DNA from 2 places in the Streptomyces sp. NPDC050548 genome. Region 2 is predicted to be linked to the other one. Evidence: riboswitches for the same ligand, from Rfam matches in the RefSeq annotation. Region 2 holds a riboswitch; the other holds the start of a gene.
The links. Region 2 has a riboswitch for thiamine pyrophosphate ahead of thiC (phosphomethylpyrimidine synthase ThiC). Riboswitches for the same ligand answer to the same signal wherever they lie in the genome.
Positions count from the first base shown of each region.

Region 1: another riboswitch for thiamine pyrophosphate. It lies ahead of ACIBJH_RS14970 (thiamine ABC transporter substrate binding subunit); the one in region 2 lies ahead of thiC (phosphomethylpyrimidine synthase ThiC).

Region 1 is NZ_JBITGV010000004.1:376,567-384,460, reverse strand. It holds gene ACIBJH_RS14980 (ABC transporter ATP-binding protein) at 1-100, opposite strand, end outside; gene ACIBJH_RS14975 (ABC transporter permease) at 101-1,702, opposite strand; gene ACIBJH_RS14970 (thiamine ABC transporter substrate binding subunit) at 1,747-2,826, opposite strand; TPP riboswitch at 2,823-2,929, opposite strand; gene rlmN (23S rRNA (adenine(2503)-C(2))-methyltransferase RlmN) at 2,961-4,067, opposite strand; gene ACIBJH_RS14960 (SRPBCC family protein) at 4,131-4,577, opposite strand; gene ACIBJH_RS14955 (phosphatidate cytidylyltransferase) at 4,699-5,904, opposite strand; gene frr (ribosome recycling factor) at 5,904-6,461, opposite strand; gene pyrH (UMP kinase) at 6,592-7,350, opposite strand; gene tsf (translation elongation factor Ts) at 7,555-7,894, opposite strand, start outside.
Region 2 is NZ_JBITGV010000017.1:54,131-62,024, reverse strand. It holds gene ACIBJH_RS36700 (hypothetical protein) at 1-746, shown strand, start outside; gene ACIBJH_RS36695 (hypothetical protein) at 836-1,942, opposite strand; gene ACIBJH_RS36690 (serine hydrolase domain-containing protein) at 2,146-3,405, shown strand; gene thiC (phosphomethylpyrimidine synthase ThiC) at 3,444-5,282, opposite strand; TPP riboswitch at 5,275-5,464, opposite strand; gene ACIBJH_RS36680 (YibE/F family protein) at 5,536-7,038, shown strand; gene ACIBJH_RS36675 (SsgA family sporulation/cell division regulator) at 7,258-7,695, opposite strand; gene ACIBJH_RS36670 (IclR family transcriptional regulator C-terminal domain-containing protein) at 7,795-7,894, opposite strand, start outside.

The sequences.
Region 1 (7,894 bases), on a different contig from region 2:
CGACCCCGAGATCGACGGCGTCCAGCACCGGGCGCCCGCCGAACCGTACGGTCGCGCCCGCAAGACTGAGCAGCATGTTCGGCGAAGTCTTCGGCGGCATCTAGAACTCCCCGGTCCGGTCGGTGCGCAGCCGCTCAAGGACCAGCAGGGCCGCCGCGCACACCACCATCAGAATCGTCGAAAGGGCCATCGCCTGGCCGTAGTTGAGATCACCGGGCCGGGACAGCAGCCGCGCCACCGCGACCGGCAGCGTCGGGTTGTCGGGCCGCGCGATGAACACCGTCGCCCCGAACTCCCCCAGCGACACCGCGAACGCGAACCCGGCGGCGATCAGCAACGCCCGCCGCACCAGCGGCAGATCGACCTCCCGCCACACCCGCCAGGGCGAGGCCCCGAGCACGGCCGCCGCCTCCCGCAGCCGCCCGTCCACCGCCCGCAGCACGGGCAGCATGGTCCGTACGACGAAGGGGACGCCGACCAACGCCTGCGCGAGCGGCACCAGGATCCATGAACTCCGCAGATCCAGCGGGGGTTTGTCGAGCGAGATCAGAAACCCGAAGCCGACCGTCACCGCCGACACCCCGAGCGGCAGCATCAGCAGCGCGTCGAAGCCTCGCACCAACCTGCCCGCGTCGCGCCGGGTCAGCGCCGCGGCGGCGAGCCCGCCGATCACCACGGCAATGGCGGTGGCGGCGACGGCGTACTCCAGCGAGTTGCCGATCGCGGCGATCGGCGGGACCAGGAAGGTGCCGCCGTCGTCGTGGGTCAGCGCCCGGTAGTAGCCGAAGTCCGGTGAGTCCAGCGACCGTTGGACCAGCACGGCGAGCGGCAGGACGAGCAGCAGCAGGACGGAGACGAGCACTCCGGCGAGCAGGGACCACTGCCCGGCTCCGCGCGGGCGGCGGGCGGTCACCGAGGGGTCGACCAGCCGTAGGGCCGTCTCCCGTCGTCGTACGGTCCAGGCGTGGACGGCGAGGATCGTGCCCACCGCGACGAACTGGACGATCGTCAGCACGGCCGCCGTGGAGAGGTCGAAGATCTCGGAGGTCTGGCGGTAGATCTCCACTTCGAGGGTCGAGAAGGCCGGGCCGCCGAGGATCTGCACCACGCCGAAGGACGTGAAGGTGAAGAGGAAGACCATCAGCGCGGCGGCGGCCACGGCGGGCGCGAGCGCGGGCAGCGTCACCTTCCGCCAGGCTCGCAGCCGGGAGGCGCCGAGCATCCGCGCGGCCTCCTCCTGACGCGGGTCGAGCTGGGCCCACAGGCCGCCCACCGTCCGTACGACGACCGCGTAGTTGAAGAAGACGTGCGCGAGCAGGATGGCCCACACGGTGGTGTCCAGCCGTACGCCCCACAGGTCGTCGAGGAGTCCGCCCCGGCCGACGAGCGCGAGGAAGGCCGTACCGACGACGACCGTGGGCAGCACGAAGGGGACCGTCACGACGGCCCGCAGCACATGTCTGCCGGGGAAGTCGAAGCGCGCGAAGACATACGCGCCGGGGAGCGCGATCAGCAGCGTGAGCGCGGTGGAGGCGAGCGCCTGCCAGGTGGTGAACCACAGGACGTGCCGCATGTCGGACTGGGCCAGCACGTCCCCGATCCGGCCCAACTGCCAGGCGCCGTCCACCTTGAGGCCCCGCCCGACGATCGCGACGACGGGGTAGGCGAAGAACACCGCGAAGAACGCGACGGGCAGAGCCATGAGGCCGAGCCGCGTCACGTTCCCCTTCCGGGTCCTGCGGGGGGCTACTTCAGTACGAGCGAGGTCCACGACTTGACCCACTGGTCCCGGTCGGCGGCGATCTTCGCGGGGGCCATGGTCTCGGGGTCCTCGGCCTGCGGACCGTACTTCGTGAACTCGGCCGGCACGGTCGCCCCCTCGACCACCGGGTAGACGAACATGTTGAGCGGCATGTCCTGCTGGAACTCCTTGGTCAGCAGGAAGTCGATGAAGGCCTTGCCGCCCTTGGTGTTCTTGGCGTTGCTGAGCAGTCCCGCGTACTCGGTCTGCCGGAAGCAGGTGCCGTACGACACCCCGGTCGGCGCGGTGGTCGGCTTCGGGTCGCCGTATATGACCTCGGCGGGCGGCGAGGAGGCGTACGAGACGACGAGGGGCCGGTCGCCGCCCGCCTTCTTGCCACCGGCGGAACCGGAGAACTCCTGGTCGTAGGCCTGCTCCCAGCCGTCGACGACCTTCACGCCGTTGGCCTTGAGCTGCTTCCAGTAGCCCTGCCAACCTCCATCCCCGTACTGCGCGGCGCTGCCGAGCAGGAAGCCGAGGCCGGGTGAGGAGGTGGCCGCGTTCTCGGTGACGAGGAGGTTCTTGTACTCGGGCTTGACCAGGTCCGCGAAGGTGGCCGGCGGGGTCAGCCTGTGCTTGGTGAAGTACGCCTTGTCGTAGTTGACGCAGATGTCGCCGGTGTCGATGGGCGTGACCCGGTGCTTGGTCTCGTCGACGCGGTACGCGGGCTTGACGGTGGCGGAGCCCTTCGCGTCGTAGGACTGGAAGAGGCCGTTGTCGAGAGCGCGGGAGAGCAGGGTGTTGTCGACTCCGAAGAAGACGTCGCCCTGGGGGTTGTCCTTGGTCAGGATCGCCTTGTTGACGGCCTGCCCGGCGTCGCCGTCCTTGAGGACCTTGACGGTGTACCCGGACTGGCTCTCGAAGTCTTTCAGCACGCTCTTCGAGACGGCCCACGAGTCGTGGCTGACGAGGGTGACGGTCTTGTCGGATCCGGAGCCGCCGCTCCCGTCCGACCCCGACCCGCACGCGGAGAGCGTGACCAGGCCGAGGCCCACGAGGACAGCACAGTACTTCTTGGTGTTCACGGTGATGACCGAACTTCCTACCCAGAATGACCTGGGCGAGGTTCAGAGGGTCTGCGGCCCGATTGCCGCACTCTCAGCGCTGCGCGCTCCCCTGTCGGATATGAAGGTGTACGTACAGGTGGTACGGGTGAAGGTTACCTCTCGGTGGCCGCCAGCTGACCGCACGCTCCGTCGATCTCCTGGCCACGGGTGTCCCGGACGGTGACCGGCACCCCATGGGCCGCGATGGCCTCGACGAACGCCTTCTCGTCCTCGGGGCGGGAGGCCGTCCACTTCGAGCCCGGCGTCGGGTTGAGCGGGATCAGGTTGACGTGCACGGGCTTGCCCTTGAGGAGGCGGCCGAGCCGATCGCCGCGCCACGCCTGGTCGTTGATGTCACGGATCAGCGCGTACTCGATGGACAGCCGGCGTCCCGACTTCGCCGCGTACTCCCAGCCGGCGTCGAGGACCTCGCGCACCTTCCACCGGGTGTTCACGGGGACCAGGGTGTCGCGCAGCTCGTCGTCGGGCGCGTGCAGCGAGATCGCGAGCCGGCACTTGAAGCCCTCGTCCGCGAAGCGGTGGATCGCCGGGACGAGTCCGACCGTCGAGACGGTGATCCCGCGCTGCGAGAGCCCGAGGCCGTCCGGCTCGGGGTCGGTGAGGGCGCGGATGGACTGGACGACCCTCCTGTAGTTGGCGAGGGGCTCGCCCATGCCCATGAAGACGATGTTGGAGAGGCGGGCGGGACCGCCGGGAATCTCGCCGTCGCGCAGCGCGCGCATCCCGTCCACGATCTGGTGCACGATCTCACCGGTCGACAGATTGCGATCGAGGCCGGCCTGTCCGGTGGCGCAGAACGGGCAGTTCATGCCACACCCCGCCTGCGAGCTGATGCACATGGTGACCCGGTCCGGGTACCGCATCAGCACGGACTCGACGAGCGTCCCGTCGAACAGCCGCCACAGCGTCTTGCGGGTGGTCTCCTGGTCGGTCGACAGATGCCGTACGACCGTCATCAGCTCAGGGAGCAGCGCTTCCTGCAGCTTGGCGCGCGAACCGGCGGGGATGTCGGTCCACTCCGCCGGGTCGTGCGCGAGGCGTGCGAAGTAGTGCTGCGAGAGCTGCTTGGCGCGAAAGGGCTTCTCCCCGATCGCGGCGACGGCTTCCTTGCGCTCGGCGGGCGTGAGATCGGCAAGGTGCCGCGGCGGCTTCTGGGCTCCGCGGGGGGCGACGAATGTGAGTTCTCCGGGCTTAGGCATGGCTGTACCAGTGTCGCAGATCGTTTGACGTGATCCGTTTACGGTGATCCGCTTCACCCGGTCTCAGCCGATGTGCTCCAGGTGCTCCTTCAGGAGCTTCTCGTTGTGGGGCATCTCGCGTCGGACCTGGGGGCGGACGACGAGGGGCAGCAGGACCTTGCCGATGCCGTGTCCCTCGAAGTCGAGGTCCATCGTCACCCGGGTACGGCGGCCGTCGTCGACGGGTGAGATCTCGCCGCGGAAGGTGCCCCTGATGGGGCCGTCGATCCCGCGCACGGTCCAGGAGTGCGGCGGCTGGAACTCGGTGCACTCCATGGTCATCGCCATGTCGCGGCGACCCACGTGCCGGGTGACGCGGACCCGGGAACCGAGGCCGAAAGGTCGGTCGTCGAGCTGCTGCGCGGACACCGCGCTCTCCTGCCACTCGCGGAGGTGGGAGGGGTCGATGACGTACTCCCAGGCGTCCTCGGGACGGCAGTCCACGTCGAACTCTTCATGGAAGGCGGACATGACGCCCTCCTTCGTTCAGGGCGGTCCCCCTTTTGTGAGGGCTTACACCGAAATCGTACGACCGGGCGCCCCCGTCCTGTACAGGTCGGGGGCGCCCGGAATGCCGTAGGACCGGACGACCTCAGGCCGAACCCACGAACAGCACGAACAGCAGCCACACCACCGGCGCCGTCGGCAGCAAGGAGTCCAGGCGGTCCATGATGCCGCCGTGGCCCGGCAGCAGGGTGCCCATGTCCTTGATGCCGAGGTCCCGCTTGATCATGGACTCGCCGAGGTCGCCCAGCGTGGCGCTGGCCGCGACCGCGAGGCCCAGCAGCAGCCCCTGCCACCAGCTGCCGTCGTCGATCAGGAACTGCATGCACAGCGCGCCCGCCACCATCGCGAAGGACACCGCTCCGAAGAGGCCCTCGCGGGTCTTTCCGGGGCTGATGCGCGGGGCGAGCTTGTGCGTGCCGAAGCGCCAGCCGACGGCGTAGGCGCCCGTGTCGCTGACGACCGTCAGCAGCAGGAACGTCATGACCCGCCAGGCGCCGTCGTCCGCGGTGAGCATCAGGGCGACGAATGTGGCCAGGAACGGCACGTAGAACGCCGCGAAGACGCCCGCCGTGACGTCCTTGAGGTAGCCCTCCGGCGGTTCCGTCATCCGCCAGACCAGGACGGCCAGCGCGGTGAGCGCCATGGCGACCCAGGCGCCCTCGGGACCCCGGACGTAACCGGCGACGACCATCGCCGCACCGCCGACCGCGAGGGGCACGAGGGGCGCCTTGATGCCCTTGCGCTCCTGCAACCGTGAGGTCAGCTCCCACAGGCCCACCACGACGGCGACCGCTATCACGCCGACGAACACGGCCTTGACGACGAACAGGGACGCGATGATCACCGCGCCGAGTCCGACCCCGACCCCTATGGCCGCACCGAGGTCCCGGCCCGCGCTCTTCTTCTGCGGGGCGGGCGCCGGTGGCGGGACGTCGGGCATGGGCTCCGGATTCTGCGGCACCGCCCCGTAGGGCTGCGCCTGCGGCGTGTCAAAGGGCTCCGTCCGCGGGTCGTACGACGGCGACTGCCGTACGTCGTACGGCGGTTGCTGCGTCTCGTCGCGGAACGTCTCGTCGCGGAACAAGGGGCCGCTCAGCCGAGCGGCCCCCCGGTCGTCATCCTGGTGTCCGCCGTATGCGGGCTCGTCGGGCACGATGGGCATGGGGCGAGTCTGCTGCGCCTCAGGCGCATCGTACGTGGGACCCGCCGGGGCAGCCCCCTGGACAGGCCCCTGGTCGGACGGCCCCCAGTACCCGGCTTGTGGCGGTGCCCCCCAGGAAGAGTCGTTCATCAGACCTCTAGCAGCTCCGCTTCCTTGTGCTTGAGGAGTTCGTCCACCTGGGCGACGTACTTCGCCGTGGTGTCGTCGAGCTCCTTCTCGGCGCGGCGGCCCTCGTCCTCGCCGATGTCGCCGTCCTTGATCGCCTTGTCGATCGCTTCCTTGGCCTTGCGGCGGATGGAACGGATCGAGATCTTGGAGTCCTCGGCCTTGGTCTTGGCGACCTTGATGTACTCCTTGCGGCGCTCCCCGGTCAGCTCCGGGAACGTCACACGGATGATGTTGCCGTCGTTGCTCGGGTTGACGCCGAGGTCCGAGTCGCGGATCGCCTGCTCGATGTTGCGCAGCGCGCTCTTGTCGAACGGGGTCACCACGGCCATGCGCGGCTCCGGCACGGAGAACGAAGCCAGCTGGTTGATCGGTGTCAGTGCGCCGTAATAGTCGGCCACGATCTTGTTGAACATCGCCGGGTGCGCACGGCCGGTGCGGATCGCGGCGAAGTCCTCCTTGGCGACCACGACGGCCTTCTCCATCTTCTCCTCGGCTTCGAGGAGGGTCTCTTCGATCACCACTTGCTCCTGCGTGTCTTGAGTAGGCCCGGCTGCTGTGCTGTGTCGGCGTCGGCGGCCGGCTGCGTCGCGTCTTCTTCCTGCACGGTTCCCGACCGGCAGGACATTGTCCATCCCCCGGTCAGGGTCATCAGCCCTGGCTGCCTTGGTCACCCACAAGCGTGCCGATCTTCTCACCCTTGACGGCGCGGGCGATATTGCCCTCCGCCAGAAGCTCGAAGACCAGGATCGGAAGCTTGTTGTCGCGGCACAGGGTGATGGCGGTCATGTCCGCGACCTTGAGGTCCTGGGTGATGACCTCGCCGTAGCTGAGCGCGTCGAACTTGACGGCCTCGGAGTTCGTCTTCGGGTCGGAGTCGTAGACCCCGTCCACACCGTTCTTGCCCATGAGCAGCGCCTCGGCGTTGATCTCCAGGGCGCGCTGGGCGGCGGTGGTGTCGGTGGAGAAGTACGGCATGCCCATACCGGCGCCGAAGATGACCACGCGGCCCTTCTCCAGGTGGCGCACGGCGCGCAGCGGGATGTACGGCTCGGCGACCTGACCCATGGTGATGGCGGTCTGGACGCGGCTGTCGATGCCCTCCTTCTCCAGGAAGTCCTGGAGGGCGAGGCAGTTCATCACGGTGCCGAGCATGCCCATGTAGTCGGAGCGCGCCCGGTCCATGCCGCGCTGCTGGAGTTCGGCGCCGCGGAAGAAGTTGCCGCCGCCGATGACGACGGCGACCTCCGCGCCGTCCCGGACGACGGCCGCGATCTCACGGGCGATCTTGTGCACCACGTCGGGGTCGACGCCCAGGCCCCCGCCGCCGGAGAAGGCTTCCCCGGACAGCTTCAACATGAACCGGCCGCGTACCTTGCCGTCGTCGCTCTTCTGGGCCTTGGTGGTCATGACGTTCTCGCCTCTTTTACGTGGTCGCACATACGAAGAAGGCCACTGCCGGTGGGGTGTCTGTCGCATCCCATGCTCGGCAATGGCCTCCTCGTCAGATCTGCTGTCGTCCGCCACGCGCGCGTGCGCGACGGCGTACCGGGCCGACTGCTGACGACCCTAGCGGGATTCCGCCGGGCGCCGCGCGTCGATCGCGGTACGGACTCAGATGCCGACCTTGATGCGCGTGAAGCGCTTCAGGGTGACACCCGCCTCGTCCAGAACCTTCTGGACGGACTTCTTGGGGTCGAGCGCGTATGGCTGACCGAGCAGCGTCGCGTCCTTGAAGAAGCCGTTGACGCGACCCTCGACGATCTTGGCGATCGCGGCCTCGGGCTTGCCCTCGGCGCGGGTGGTCTCCTCGGCGATACGGCGCTCGGACTCGACGACCTCGGCCGGCACGTCGTCCTTGGCCAGGTACTTCGGCGCGAAGGCGGCGATGTGCTGGGCGACACCGCGGGCGACCTCGGCGTTCGGCTTGTCCAGCTCGACGAGGACACCGATC
Region 2 (7,894 bases):
AGCGGCTCAACCCCGAACAGCTGCGCACCATGGCGCTGAACGCCACCGCACTCATCACGGCGGCCGCGGCGACCGAGTACCAGCACTACGTGAAGGTCCGCGAGGAACTGCGCCAGCCGGCGTCGTCCACCCCGTCGTCCGTCCACGAGACCGGCTCCACGGAGCCGGACGGCGTGGGCGCGATGGGGCTCGCCACCACCCTGGGGGAGGCTGCCGAGGGTGCGGGTGCCGTCGCCGTCGCCGCTGTCCTCACCCCCGTCCTCGCCGGCACGGCCGCGGCGATATTCCTGCTCGTGGGTTACATCCTCAAGATGCTCACCCCCGAACCCGCGTTCGCGCAGACCATGCTGACCGCCGGCTGGGTGTTCGGCGCGATGACCGCCGCGGCGATCCTCGTCGCCGCCATCGGCCTGCTCCTCACGGCCCTGCGCAACCGGCCGACGTTCGACGCCGACCCCTATGGCGAGTCGGGCGGTGAGGTGGCCCGGGCCAGGGAAGCCTGGCACGACGCCCTGCTGGAACGCGGCATCCTGCCGTTCCTCCAGGAGGCGCTCGCGGCCCCGGGCACGGCGGCACTACGCCGTACGACACCCTCGGCACCGACCAGTCGCATGCCGCACCTCGGCTACGACCGTCCGGGCTTCTCCAGCCCCGACGACGGCCCGGAACCGGGTCACCGTCCGAGCTTCAGCAGCCCGGACTTCAGCAGCCCGGACTTCGGGGGGCCCGAGCACGCGCCGGAGTAGCCCCTCGGCTTGCGCCCCCACCCAGGGGAGCGCAAGCCGAACACCCGAATTCACCGAGTTCGTCTCCGAATGCACTGATTTCACCGAGTTCACTGAATTCGGCGAACTATCTGCGCCGCGGCCCTTTCCACCGGGGCACGGCTGTGGACATGCACCAGTGCGAGATGAAAGAGCGCCGGCGCGAGAGGGGCCCACCGGTGAACGCGATCGTCGCGAAGTACGTATTTGATCACCGCCGAAGGGCGGAAGGGAACGAAATCAATGGTCTGGTGTTCCCATCTGTCCGCGACCCCTCTGCTCATACGCGCCTGCATATCGGCCCAACTCACTTCCTTGAGCCGGGCGTAGAAGTGAGCACTCCAATGACGCTTCTCGATGTCCAGCACGAATGCGAGCATGTCGAGTGAGTACTCGTGCGGTTCTATGGCCAGTTCCTCGCGCATACCGCGCCGCGCGACCGCATACAGATCCGGGGCGTTCCTACCTGACGAGTCGATGTACCGTGACATGCCCTCATTGAGGGACGAGTTCCACACGCCTGGGGCCATACGCACCCGGTCACTGCGCCGGCTGACGATCAGCATGTCGTCGGCCGTCACCACCGCGATGTTCACCGCGAGACTGCATTGCAGAAAAGCGGGTGCCGACAGCGGGTCCTCGGGATCGAGATAGCGCGAACGAGGGGTGGTCCCGTCGGACAGGCGACGATCCAATTGCTGGGCCGCAAGAAAAGTGTAGTAGTCCGTCGGACGCAGACGAAGGTGGATTTCCGGCTGTTCGTCGAGCGCGGTCCGGGATATTCCTACCGTCTCGACCGCGTATCGCGGCCCGTTCCACAACGGTGTTCGGCCCTCTGCCTGCAGTCGCGCGCTTTCTTCCTCTATCTCGGCCCGCCAGCCCGCCATGTCCGGGGGCAGCTCGATTTCCTGGTCCAATACCTGGATGTAGACGGCCTGCGCCGGTATGGACGATTCCCCGTCGCCCTCGACGATCAGGGCAGAGGTGTGCAGCGGACCGAGGGAGAACGTCCGCCACACCGGACTCGACTCCTCCTGCCGACGCAGCCCGCGTACCGCGCTCTTCGAGCGGGCGCGCAGCCTGTACCAGCTGTTCTGCAGCGGATCCTGGAACAGCACCGCGACCAGCATGCCCAGCACGGCGCCGACAACCCCGTTGCCCAGATCGATCCCACCCATGCCAGGCAGGGTAGAGACCTTGATCGCGGCACGCGTGATCTTCTCTCTTCCGTTACGACGTCCAGCGGGTTTCGCCGCGCTGGACTCGTACGGGGGTTACCCGGACCCCGGATTCGGCGGGCAGCCCCATCCTCCCCCGCGACTTGACCGGGTTGGCTGGTGATCGTCACCGATCAGCACCAGGAGCAACGGGGGATTCGAACATGCAGACACCGTCGTCGAGGAAGACCGGCGCCGCCGTACTGGCAGCGGCGTTGCTCGCACTGGCCTCACCCATGGCCGCGACCGCGACCACCGGACAGCCGGCGGCGAACCACCCCTCCCACTCGTACGACGAGGCCATGCTCCAGCGTGACCTGGCCGCCGTACGGCTGGCCGGAGGCGGCGACGTGAACGTGCTGGCCAGGGTCGACGGACCCCACGGCGCACCGCTCATGGCCCGCATCGGTACCCGCACGGCCGGCTCCACGGCACCGATCCCCTGGAACGCGCACTTCCGCGTGGCGAGCACGACGAAGACGTTCGTGGCGACCGTCGTCCTCCAACTCGTGGCGGAGAAACGGCTGTCACTCGACGACACCGTCGAACACTGGCTGCCGGGAGTCGTCACGGGCAACGGCAACGACGGCACCCGCATCACCGTCCGCGACCTGCTCCGCCAGACCAGCGGCCTCTACGACTACGTCGACGACCCGGAGATCCAGGACCGCCTGTTCAACCACTTCGACGAGGTCCGCTACGACACCACCCCGGCGGCCGACATGGTCGCGGTCGCGATGAAGCACCACCCGCTCTTCGTCCCGCAGCCCGGGCAGCCCGGCGGGGCCACCCGATGGGCGTACTCCAACACCAACTACCTGCTGGCCGGGATGATCGCCGAGAAGGCCGGTGGCGCGAGCTGGCAGGACCTGGTCACCCACCGGATCATCGCGAAGCTCGGACTGCGCAACACCTCCATCCCCGGGCTCGACCCGTTCCTGCCCGACCCGCACGTGAACGCATACCTGACGACCGCCGACGGCAAGCGTCTCGACGTCACCGATCACAGCCTCCAGCACACCGCGGACTCCGGTGTGGTGAGCACCACGGCCGACCTGAACACCTTCTTCCGCGCGCTGGCCGACGGCCGGCTGCTACCCGCCGCGCAGTGGCGCGAGATGCGGCAGACCGTGCGGCGGACCGACGACCCGGAGGACGTGGCCGAGATGCCCGAGGGCACCTACGGCCTCGGCCTGCGCAAAATCCCGCTCTCCTGCGGCGGTTTCTACTACACCCACGAGGGCGACGGAGTCGGCGTCAACACCCGCCCCGCGGTGAGCGCCGACGGCCGACGCGCGGTGACCGTCTCCATCACGACCACCACCGCACCCCCGGACCTCACCGCCCTCAACCGCGCGACAGGCACCCTGGTCGACCACGCCCTGTGCGACAACACATCGACCAAGGGCTCGCCGAAGAGCTAGACACCGTGCTGGACCGTGTCCGACCCGGCCGGTCGTCGTCAGTCGGCGATCGGCAGATACACCCGGTTGCCCGCCGCCGCGAACTCCTTCGACTTCCGCGCCATACCCTCCTCGACCTCCGCCTGGGTGCCGCCGTGTTCACGGCGGATGTCCTGGGAGATCTTCATCGAGCAGAACTTCGGCCCGCACATCGAGCAGAAGTGAGCCGTCTTGGCCGGCTCCGCGGGGAGTGTCTCGTCGTGGAACTCCCGTGCGGTGACCGGGTCGAGGGCCAGGTTGAACTGGTCCTCCCAGCGGAACTCGAAGCGGGCGTCGGACAGCGCGTCGTCCCACTCCTGTGCACCTGGGTGCCCCTTGGCGAGGTCGGCTGCGTGGGCGGCGATCTTGTAGGTGATGACGCCGGTCTTGACGTCGTCACGATTGGGCAGGCCCAAGTGCTCCTTGGGCGTGACATAGCAGAGCATGGCCGTGCCCCACCAGGCGATCATCGCGGCACCGATGCCGGAAGTGATGTGGTCGTACGCAGGCGCGACGTCCGTCGTCAGCGGGCCGAGCGTATAGAACGGAGCTTCATCACAGATCTCCTGCTGAAGGTCGATGTTCTCCTTGATCTTGTGCATCGGGACATGCCCCGGGCCCTCGATCATGGTCTGTACGTTGAAACGCTTCGCGATCGTGTTGAGTTCCCCGAGCGTCCTCAACTCGGCGAACTGCGCCTCGTCGTTGGCGTCCGCGATCGACCCGGGCCGAAGGCCGTCGCCCAGCGAGTACGTGACGTCGTAGGCGGCGAGGATCTCGCACAGCTCCTCGAAGTTCTCGTAGAGGAACGATTCCTTGTGGTGGGCCAGGCACCAGGCCGCCATGATCGAGCCGCCGCGCGAGACGATGCCGGTCTTGCGGTTCGCCGTGAGCGGTACGAACGGCAGCCGTACGCCCGCGTGAACGGTCATGTAGTCCACGCCCTGTTCGGCCTGTTCGAGGACCGTGTCCTTGTAGATCTCCCAGGTCAGCTCCTCGGCGCGGCCGTCGACCTTTTCGAGCGCCTGGTAGAGCGGCACCGTGCCGATGGGGACGGGGGAGTTGCGCAGCACCCACTCGCGGGTGGTGTGGATGTTGCGGCCGGTGGACAGGTCCATGACCGTGTCGGCGCCCCAGCGGGTCGCCCAGGTCATCTTCTCGACCTCCTCCTCGATGGAGGAAGTGACCGCGGAATTTCCGATGTTGGCGTTGACCTTCACCAGGAACCGCTTGCCGATGATCATCGGCTCGATCTCGGGGTGGTTGACGTTGGCCGGCAGCACCGCCCGCCCGGCCGCGATCTCCTCCCGGACCACCACGGGCGACACCTTCTCCCGTACGGCCACGAACTCCATCTCGGGCGTGATCTCGCCCCGTCGCGCGTAGGCGAGTTGAGTCACCGCCGTGCCCTCGCGTCCTCGGCGTGGCTGCCGCGGGCGGCCTGGGAACACCGCGTCGAGGTTGCGCAGTCCACCGCGCGGTGAGGTGTGCTTGATTCCGTCGTCCTCGGGACGGAGGGGACGGCCCGCGTACTCCTCGGTGTCGCCCCGGGCGATGATCCAGTTCTCCCGCAGCGGCGCCAGCCCCCTGCGGACGTCGGTGTCGACGAGCGGATCGGTGTACGGGCCGGAGGTGTCGTACAGCGTCACGGACTGTCCGTTGGTGAGGTGCACCTGACGGACCGGCACCCGCAGATCGGGCCGCGAGCCCTCGACGTACCCCTTGTGCCAGCCGGCGGACTTCCCGGCCGCAGGGGACTCCTCGGCCCCCGTCGGCTGCTCGGCCCGCGCGAACTCCTCGCCCGGAATGGGCTGTTCGTCCTGGCTGAAGGCAGACGTGTGTGCGTCCTTGTTGGTCATGAGACCTACTCCCTACGCCGGCATTACCCGGTAACAGGTTCGGCGGTCGACGCAGCGGCTTCCGTCAGCCGATGTTTCATGTGAAACATCACTCGATACAGGTGACGTTTCCCGTGAAACATCGCAGAGACGGAGGTCAGCGCCCTCTCAGCCCGGTGCTCCGAGCTCCCGCGTGTGCAAAGGTGGCTCCACGCTAGCGTCATATGTGGCGCGGTGAACAGTGGGCCTCCGGCGTTCTTGCGATGATCGGGCGGTGACCACGACGCAGCAGCCCCCGTACCCGCCGACCGGGCCGCCGCATGGCCATGACCACGGCCACGGTTCCGATGGCGACCACGGTTCCGGGTCCGGGGACGACCACAGCTCCGGTGGGGACGGCGGGCACGGTTCCGGCGCGGGAGGTGGGCACGGCCACTCGCACAGCCACGGTCCCGCCGCCCCCGTCTCCCGACACCTCCGGAAGGTCATCGCGGCGATCCTGATCCCGTTCACGGTGGCGGTGGTGGTCGGCATGGTGGTGCTGTGGCCGGGCGGCGCCCCGTCCCACAAGCGCACCGGCGTCGGCTTCGACCGGCAGACGCAGCAGGCGACGGTCACCAAGGTCGTCAGCGTGAGCTGCGCCTCCGTGAACGCCTCGGGCGGGGGCGCGACGGGCGACACCTCCACGGCCGAGGGCTCCTCGGCGCAGCAGGAGGCGGGCGGCACCTGCAAGAAGGCCACGGTCACGGTCAGCACGGGCAAGGACAAGGGCCGTACGTTCACGGAGATCGTGCAGCCCGACCAGTCGCGGCAGTTGCACGAGGGCGAGAAGGTCGTGGTCGCCTACGAGCCCTCCGCGCCCCGGGATCTGCAGTACTCGGTCACCGACGTGAACCGTAAGTTCCCGATGGCGCTGCTCGCCGGGATCTTCGCCCTGGCCGTCGTGGTGGTGGGCAGGCTGCGTGGCGTCATGGCACTGGTCGCGCTGGCCATCAGCTTCATGATCCTCAACTTCTTCATCCTGCCCGCGATCCTGCACGGCTCGAACCCGCTGATCGTGGCGGTGGTCGGATCGAGTGCCATCATGCTGATCGCCCTCTACATGTGCCACGGGCTGTCGGCCCGTACGTCCGTGGCGGTGCTCGGCACGCTGATGTCGCTGGTGCTGATCGGCGTCCTGGGTTCGGGGTTCATCGACTGGGCCGCGCTGACCGGCAACACGGACGACAACACGGGCCTGATCCACGGGCTGTACCCGTCGATCGACATGAGTGGTCTGCTGCTCGCCGGCGTCATCATCGGTTCGCTCGGTGTGCTCGACGATGTGACGGTCACGCAGACGTCGGCGGTCTGGGAGCTGCACGAGGCCAACCCGGCGATGGGCTGGCGCGGGCTGTACCGCGCCGGTATCCGGATCGGCCGCGACCACATCGCGTCCGTCGTCAACACGCTCGTCCTCGCCTACGCGGGCGCCGCCCTGCCGCTGCTGCTGCTCTTCTCCATCGCGCAGAGCAGCGTGGGGTCGGTCGCCAACAGCGAGTTGGTCGCCGAGGAGATCGTGCGCACGCTGGTGGGCTCGATCGGCCTGGTCGCTTCGGTGCCGGTCACCACGGCGCTCGCGGCCCTGGTGGTCTCGGCGGACCGGTCCGGCAGCGACCCGGTTCCGGCGGGGGTTGCCGGGGCGGCCACAGCAGCGCCCGGCGCCGGGATCGCGACGGCGCCGGCCGGCAAGCCCACGCCGGCCCGCGGCGGGAAGGGCCGACGCCGCAAGCACTGAGGACGGCGGGAACCGCCGTGCAGGGCCCCGGAGAAGCGTTCCTGCAACCTTCAGGCCCGGCCGGGACTCCTCCGGCCTCCCCGGGCTCCTATCGGGCTCCTGGCCGCTTCCGAGCCCTCTCGACCCCGGCGGTCTTTCAGGGCTCCGCAGATGCCGCCTGCGATTTCGGGCCTGTTGGCGAAGCGTTACGCCAACTCCCCCCGCCACCATGGCAACGCTTCAACCGGTGCTCTGCTCCTCCGCCAGGATGCGGTCCAGTGCCTCGTCGAGGTGGGCGTCGAAATCCGCCAGCGCGCCTTCCTGACCGAGCGGAACCAGCCGGTCGGTGCGGTCCAGGAACGCCACGAGCGGGGCCGCGCCGGTGCGGAACAGCGCCTGGTCGCCGCCCACCTGAAGCCTGATCAGCACTTCGCCCAGCGTCTCGGGATCGACCGGCTCGATCCGGACATCACCGTCCCCGGACGCCCGGCCCACCCCATCGATCAGCAGCTCCCGGCCGAAAGCCCAGGTCACCGGGGCATCCCCCGGCAAATGGAAGGTCAGCCGTACGGCGTACGGATCGCATGTCTCGTAGCCCAGTTCGACCGGGATACGGAAGGAGAGCTCCTCGGAGACGAGGAAGCTCATCATGACCTCTGCCTGTACGGACTCGCGCATCGCCTATCCCGTCAATTGCCGCCGACTGGCTGGGAATGATCCCCGTGACACTGAAGGAATATTGCTGAACGTACACAACAGATCACAAGGAGTAATTTTTCAGATACTGATAGAGAGCGCGAGCGACCCCAGCAGCCTGCCGACCTCGGTCTGCAACTCCCGGGCAGCGGCCGCCAGACGGTCGGCCTGATGCGAAGGG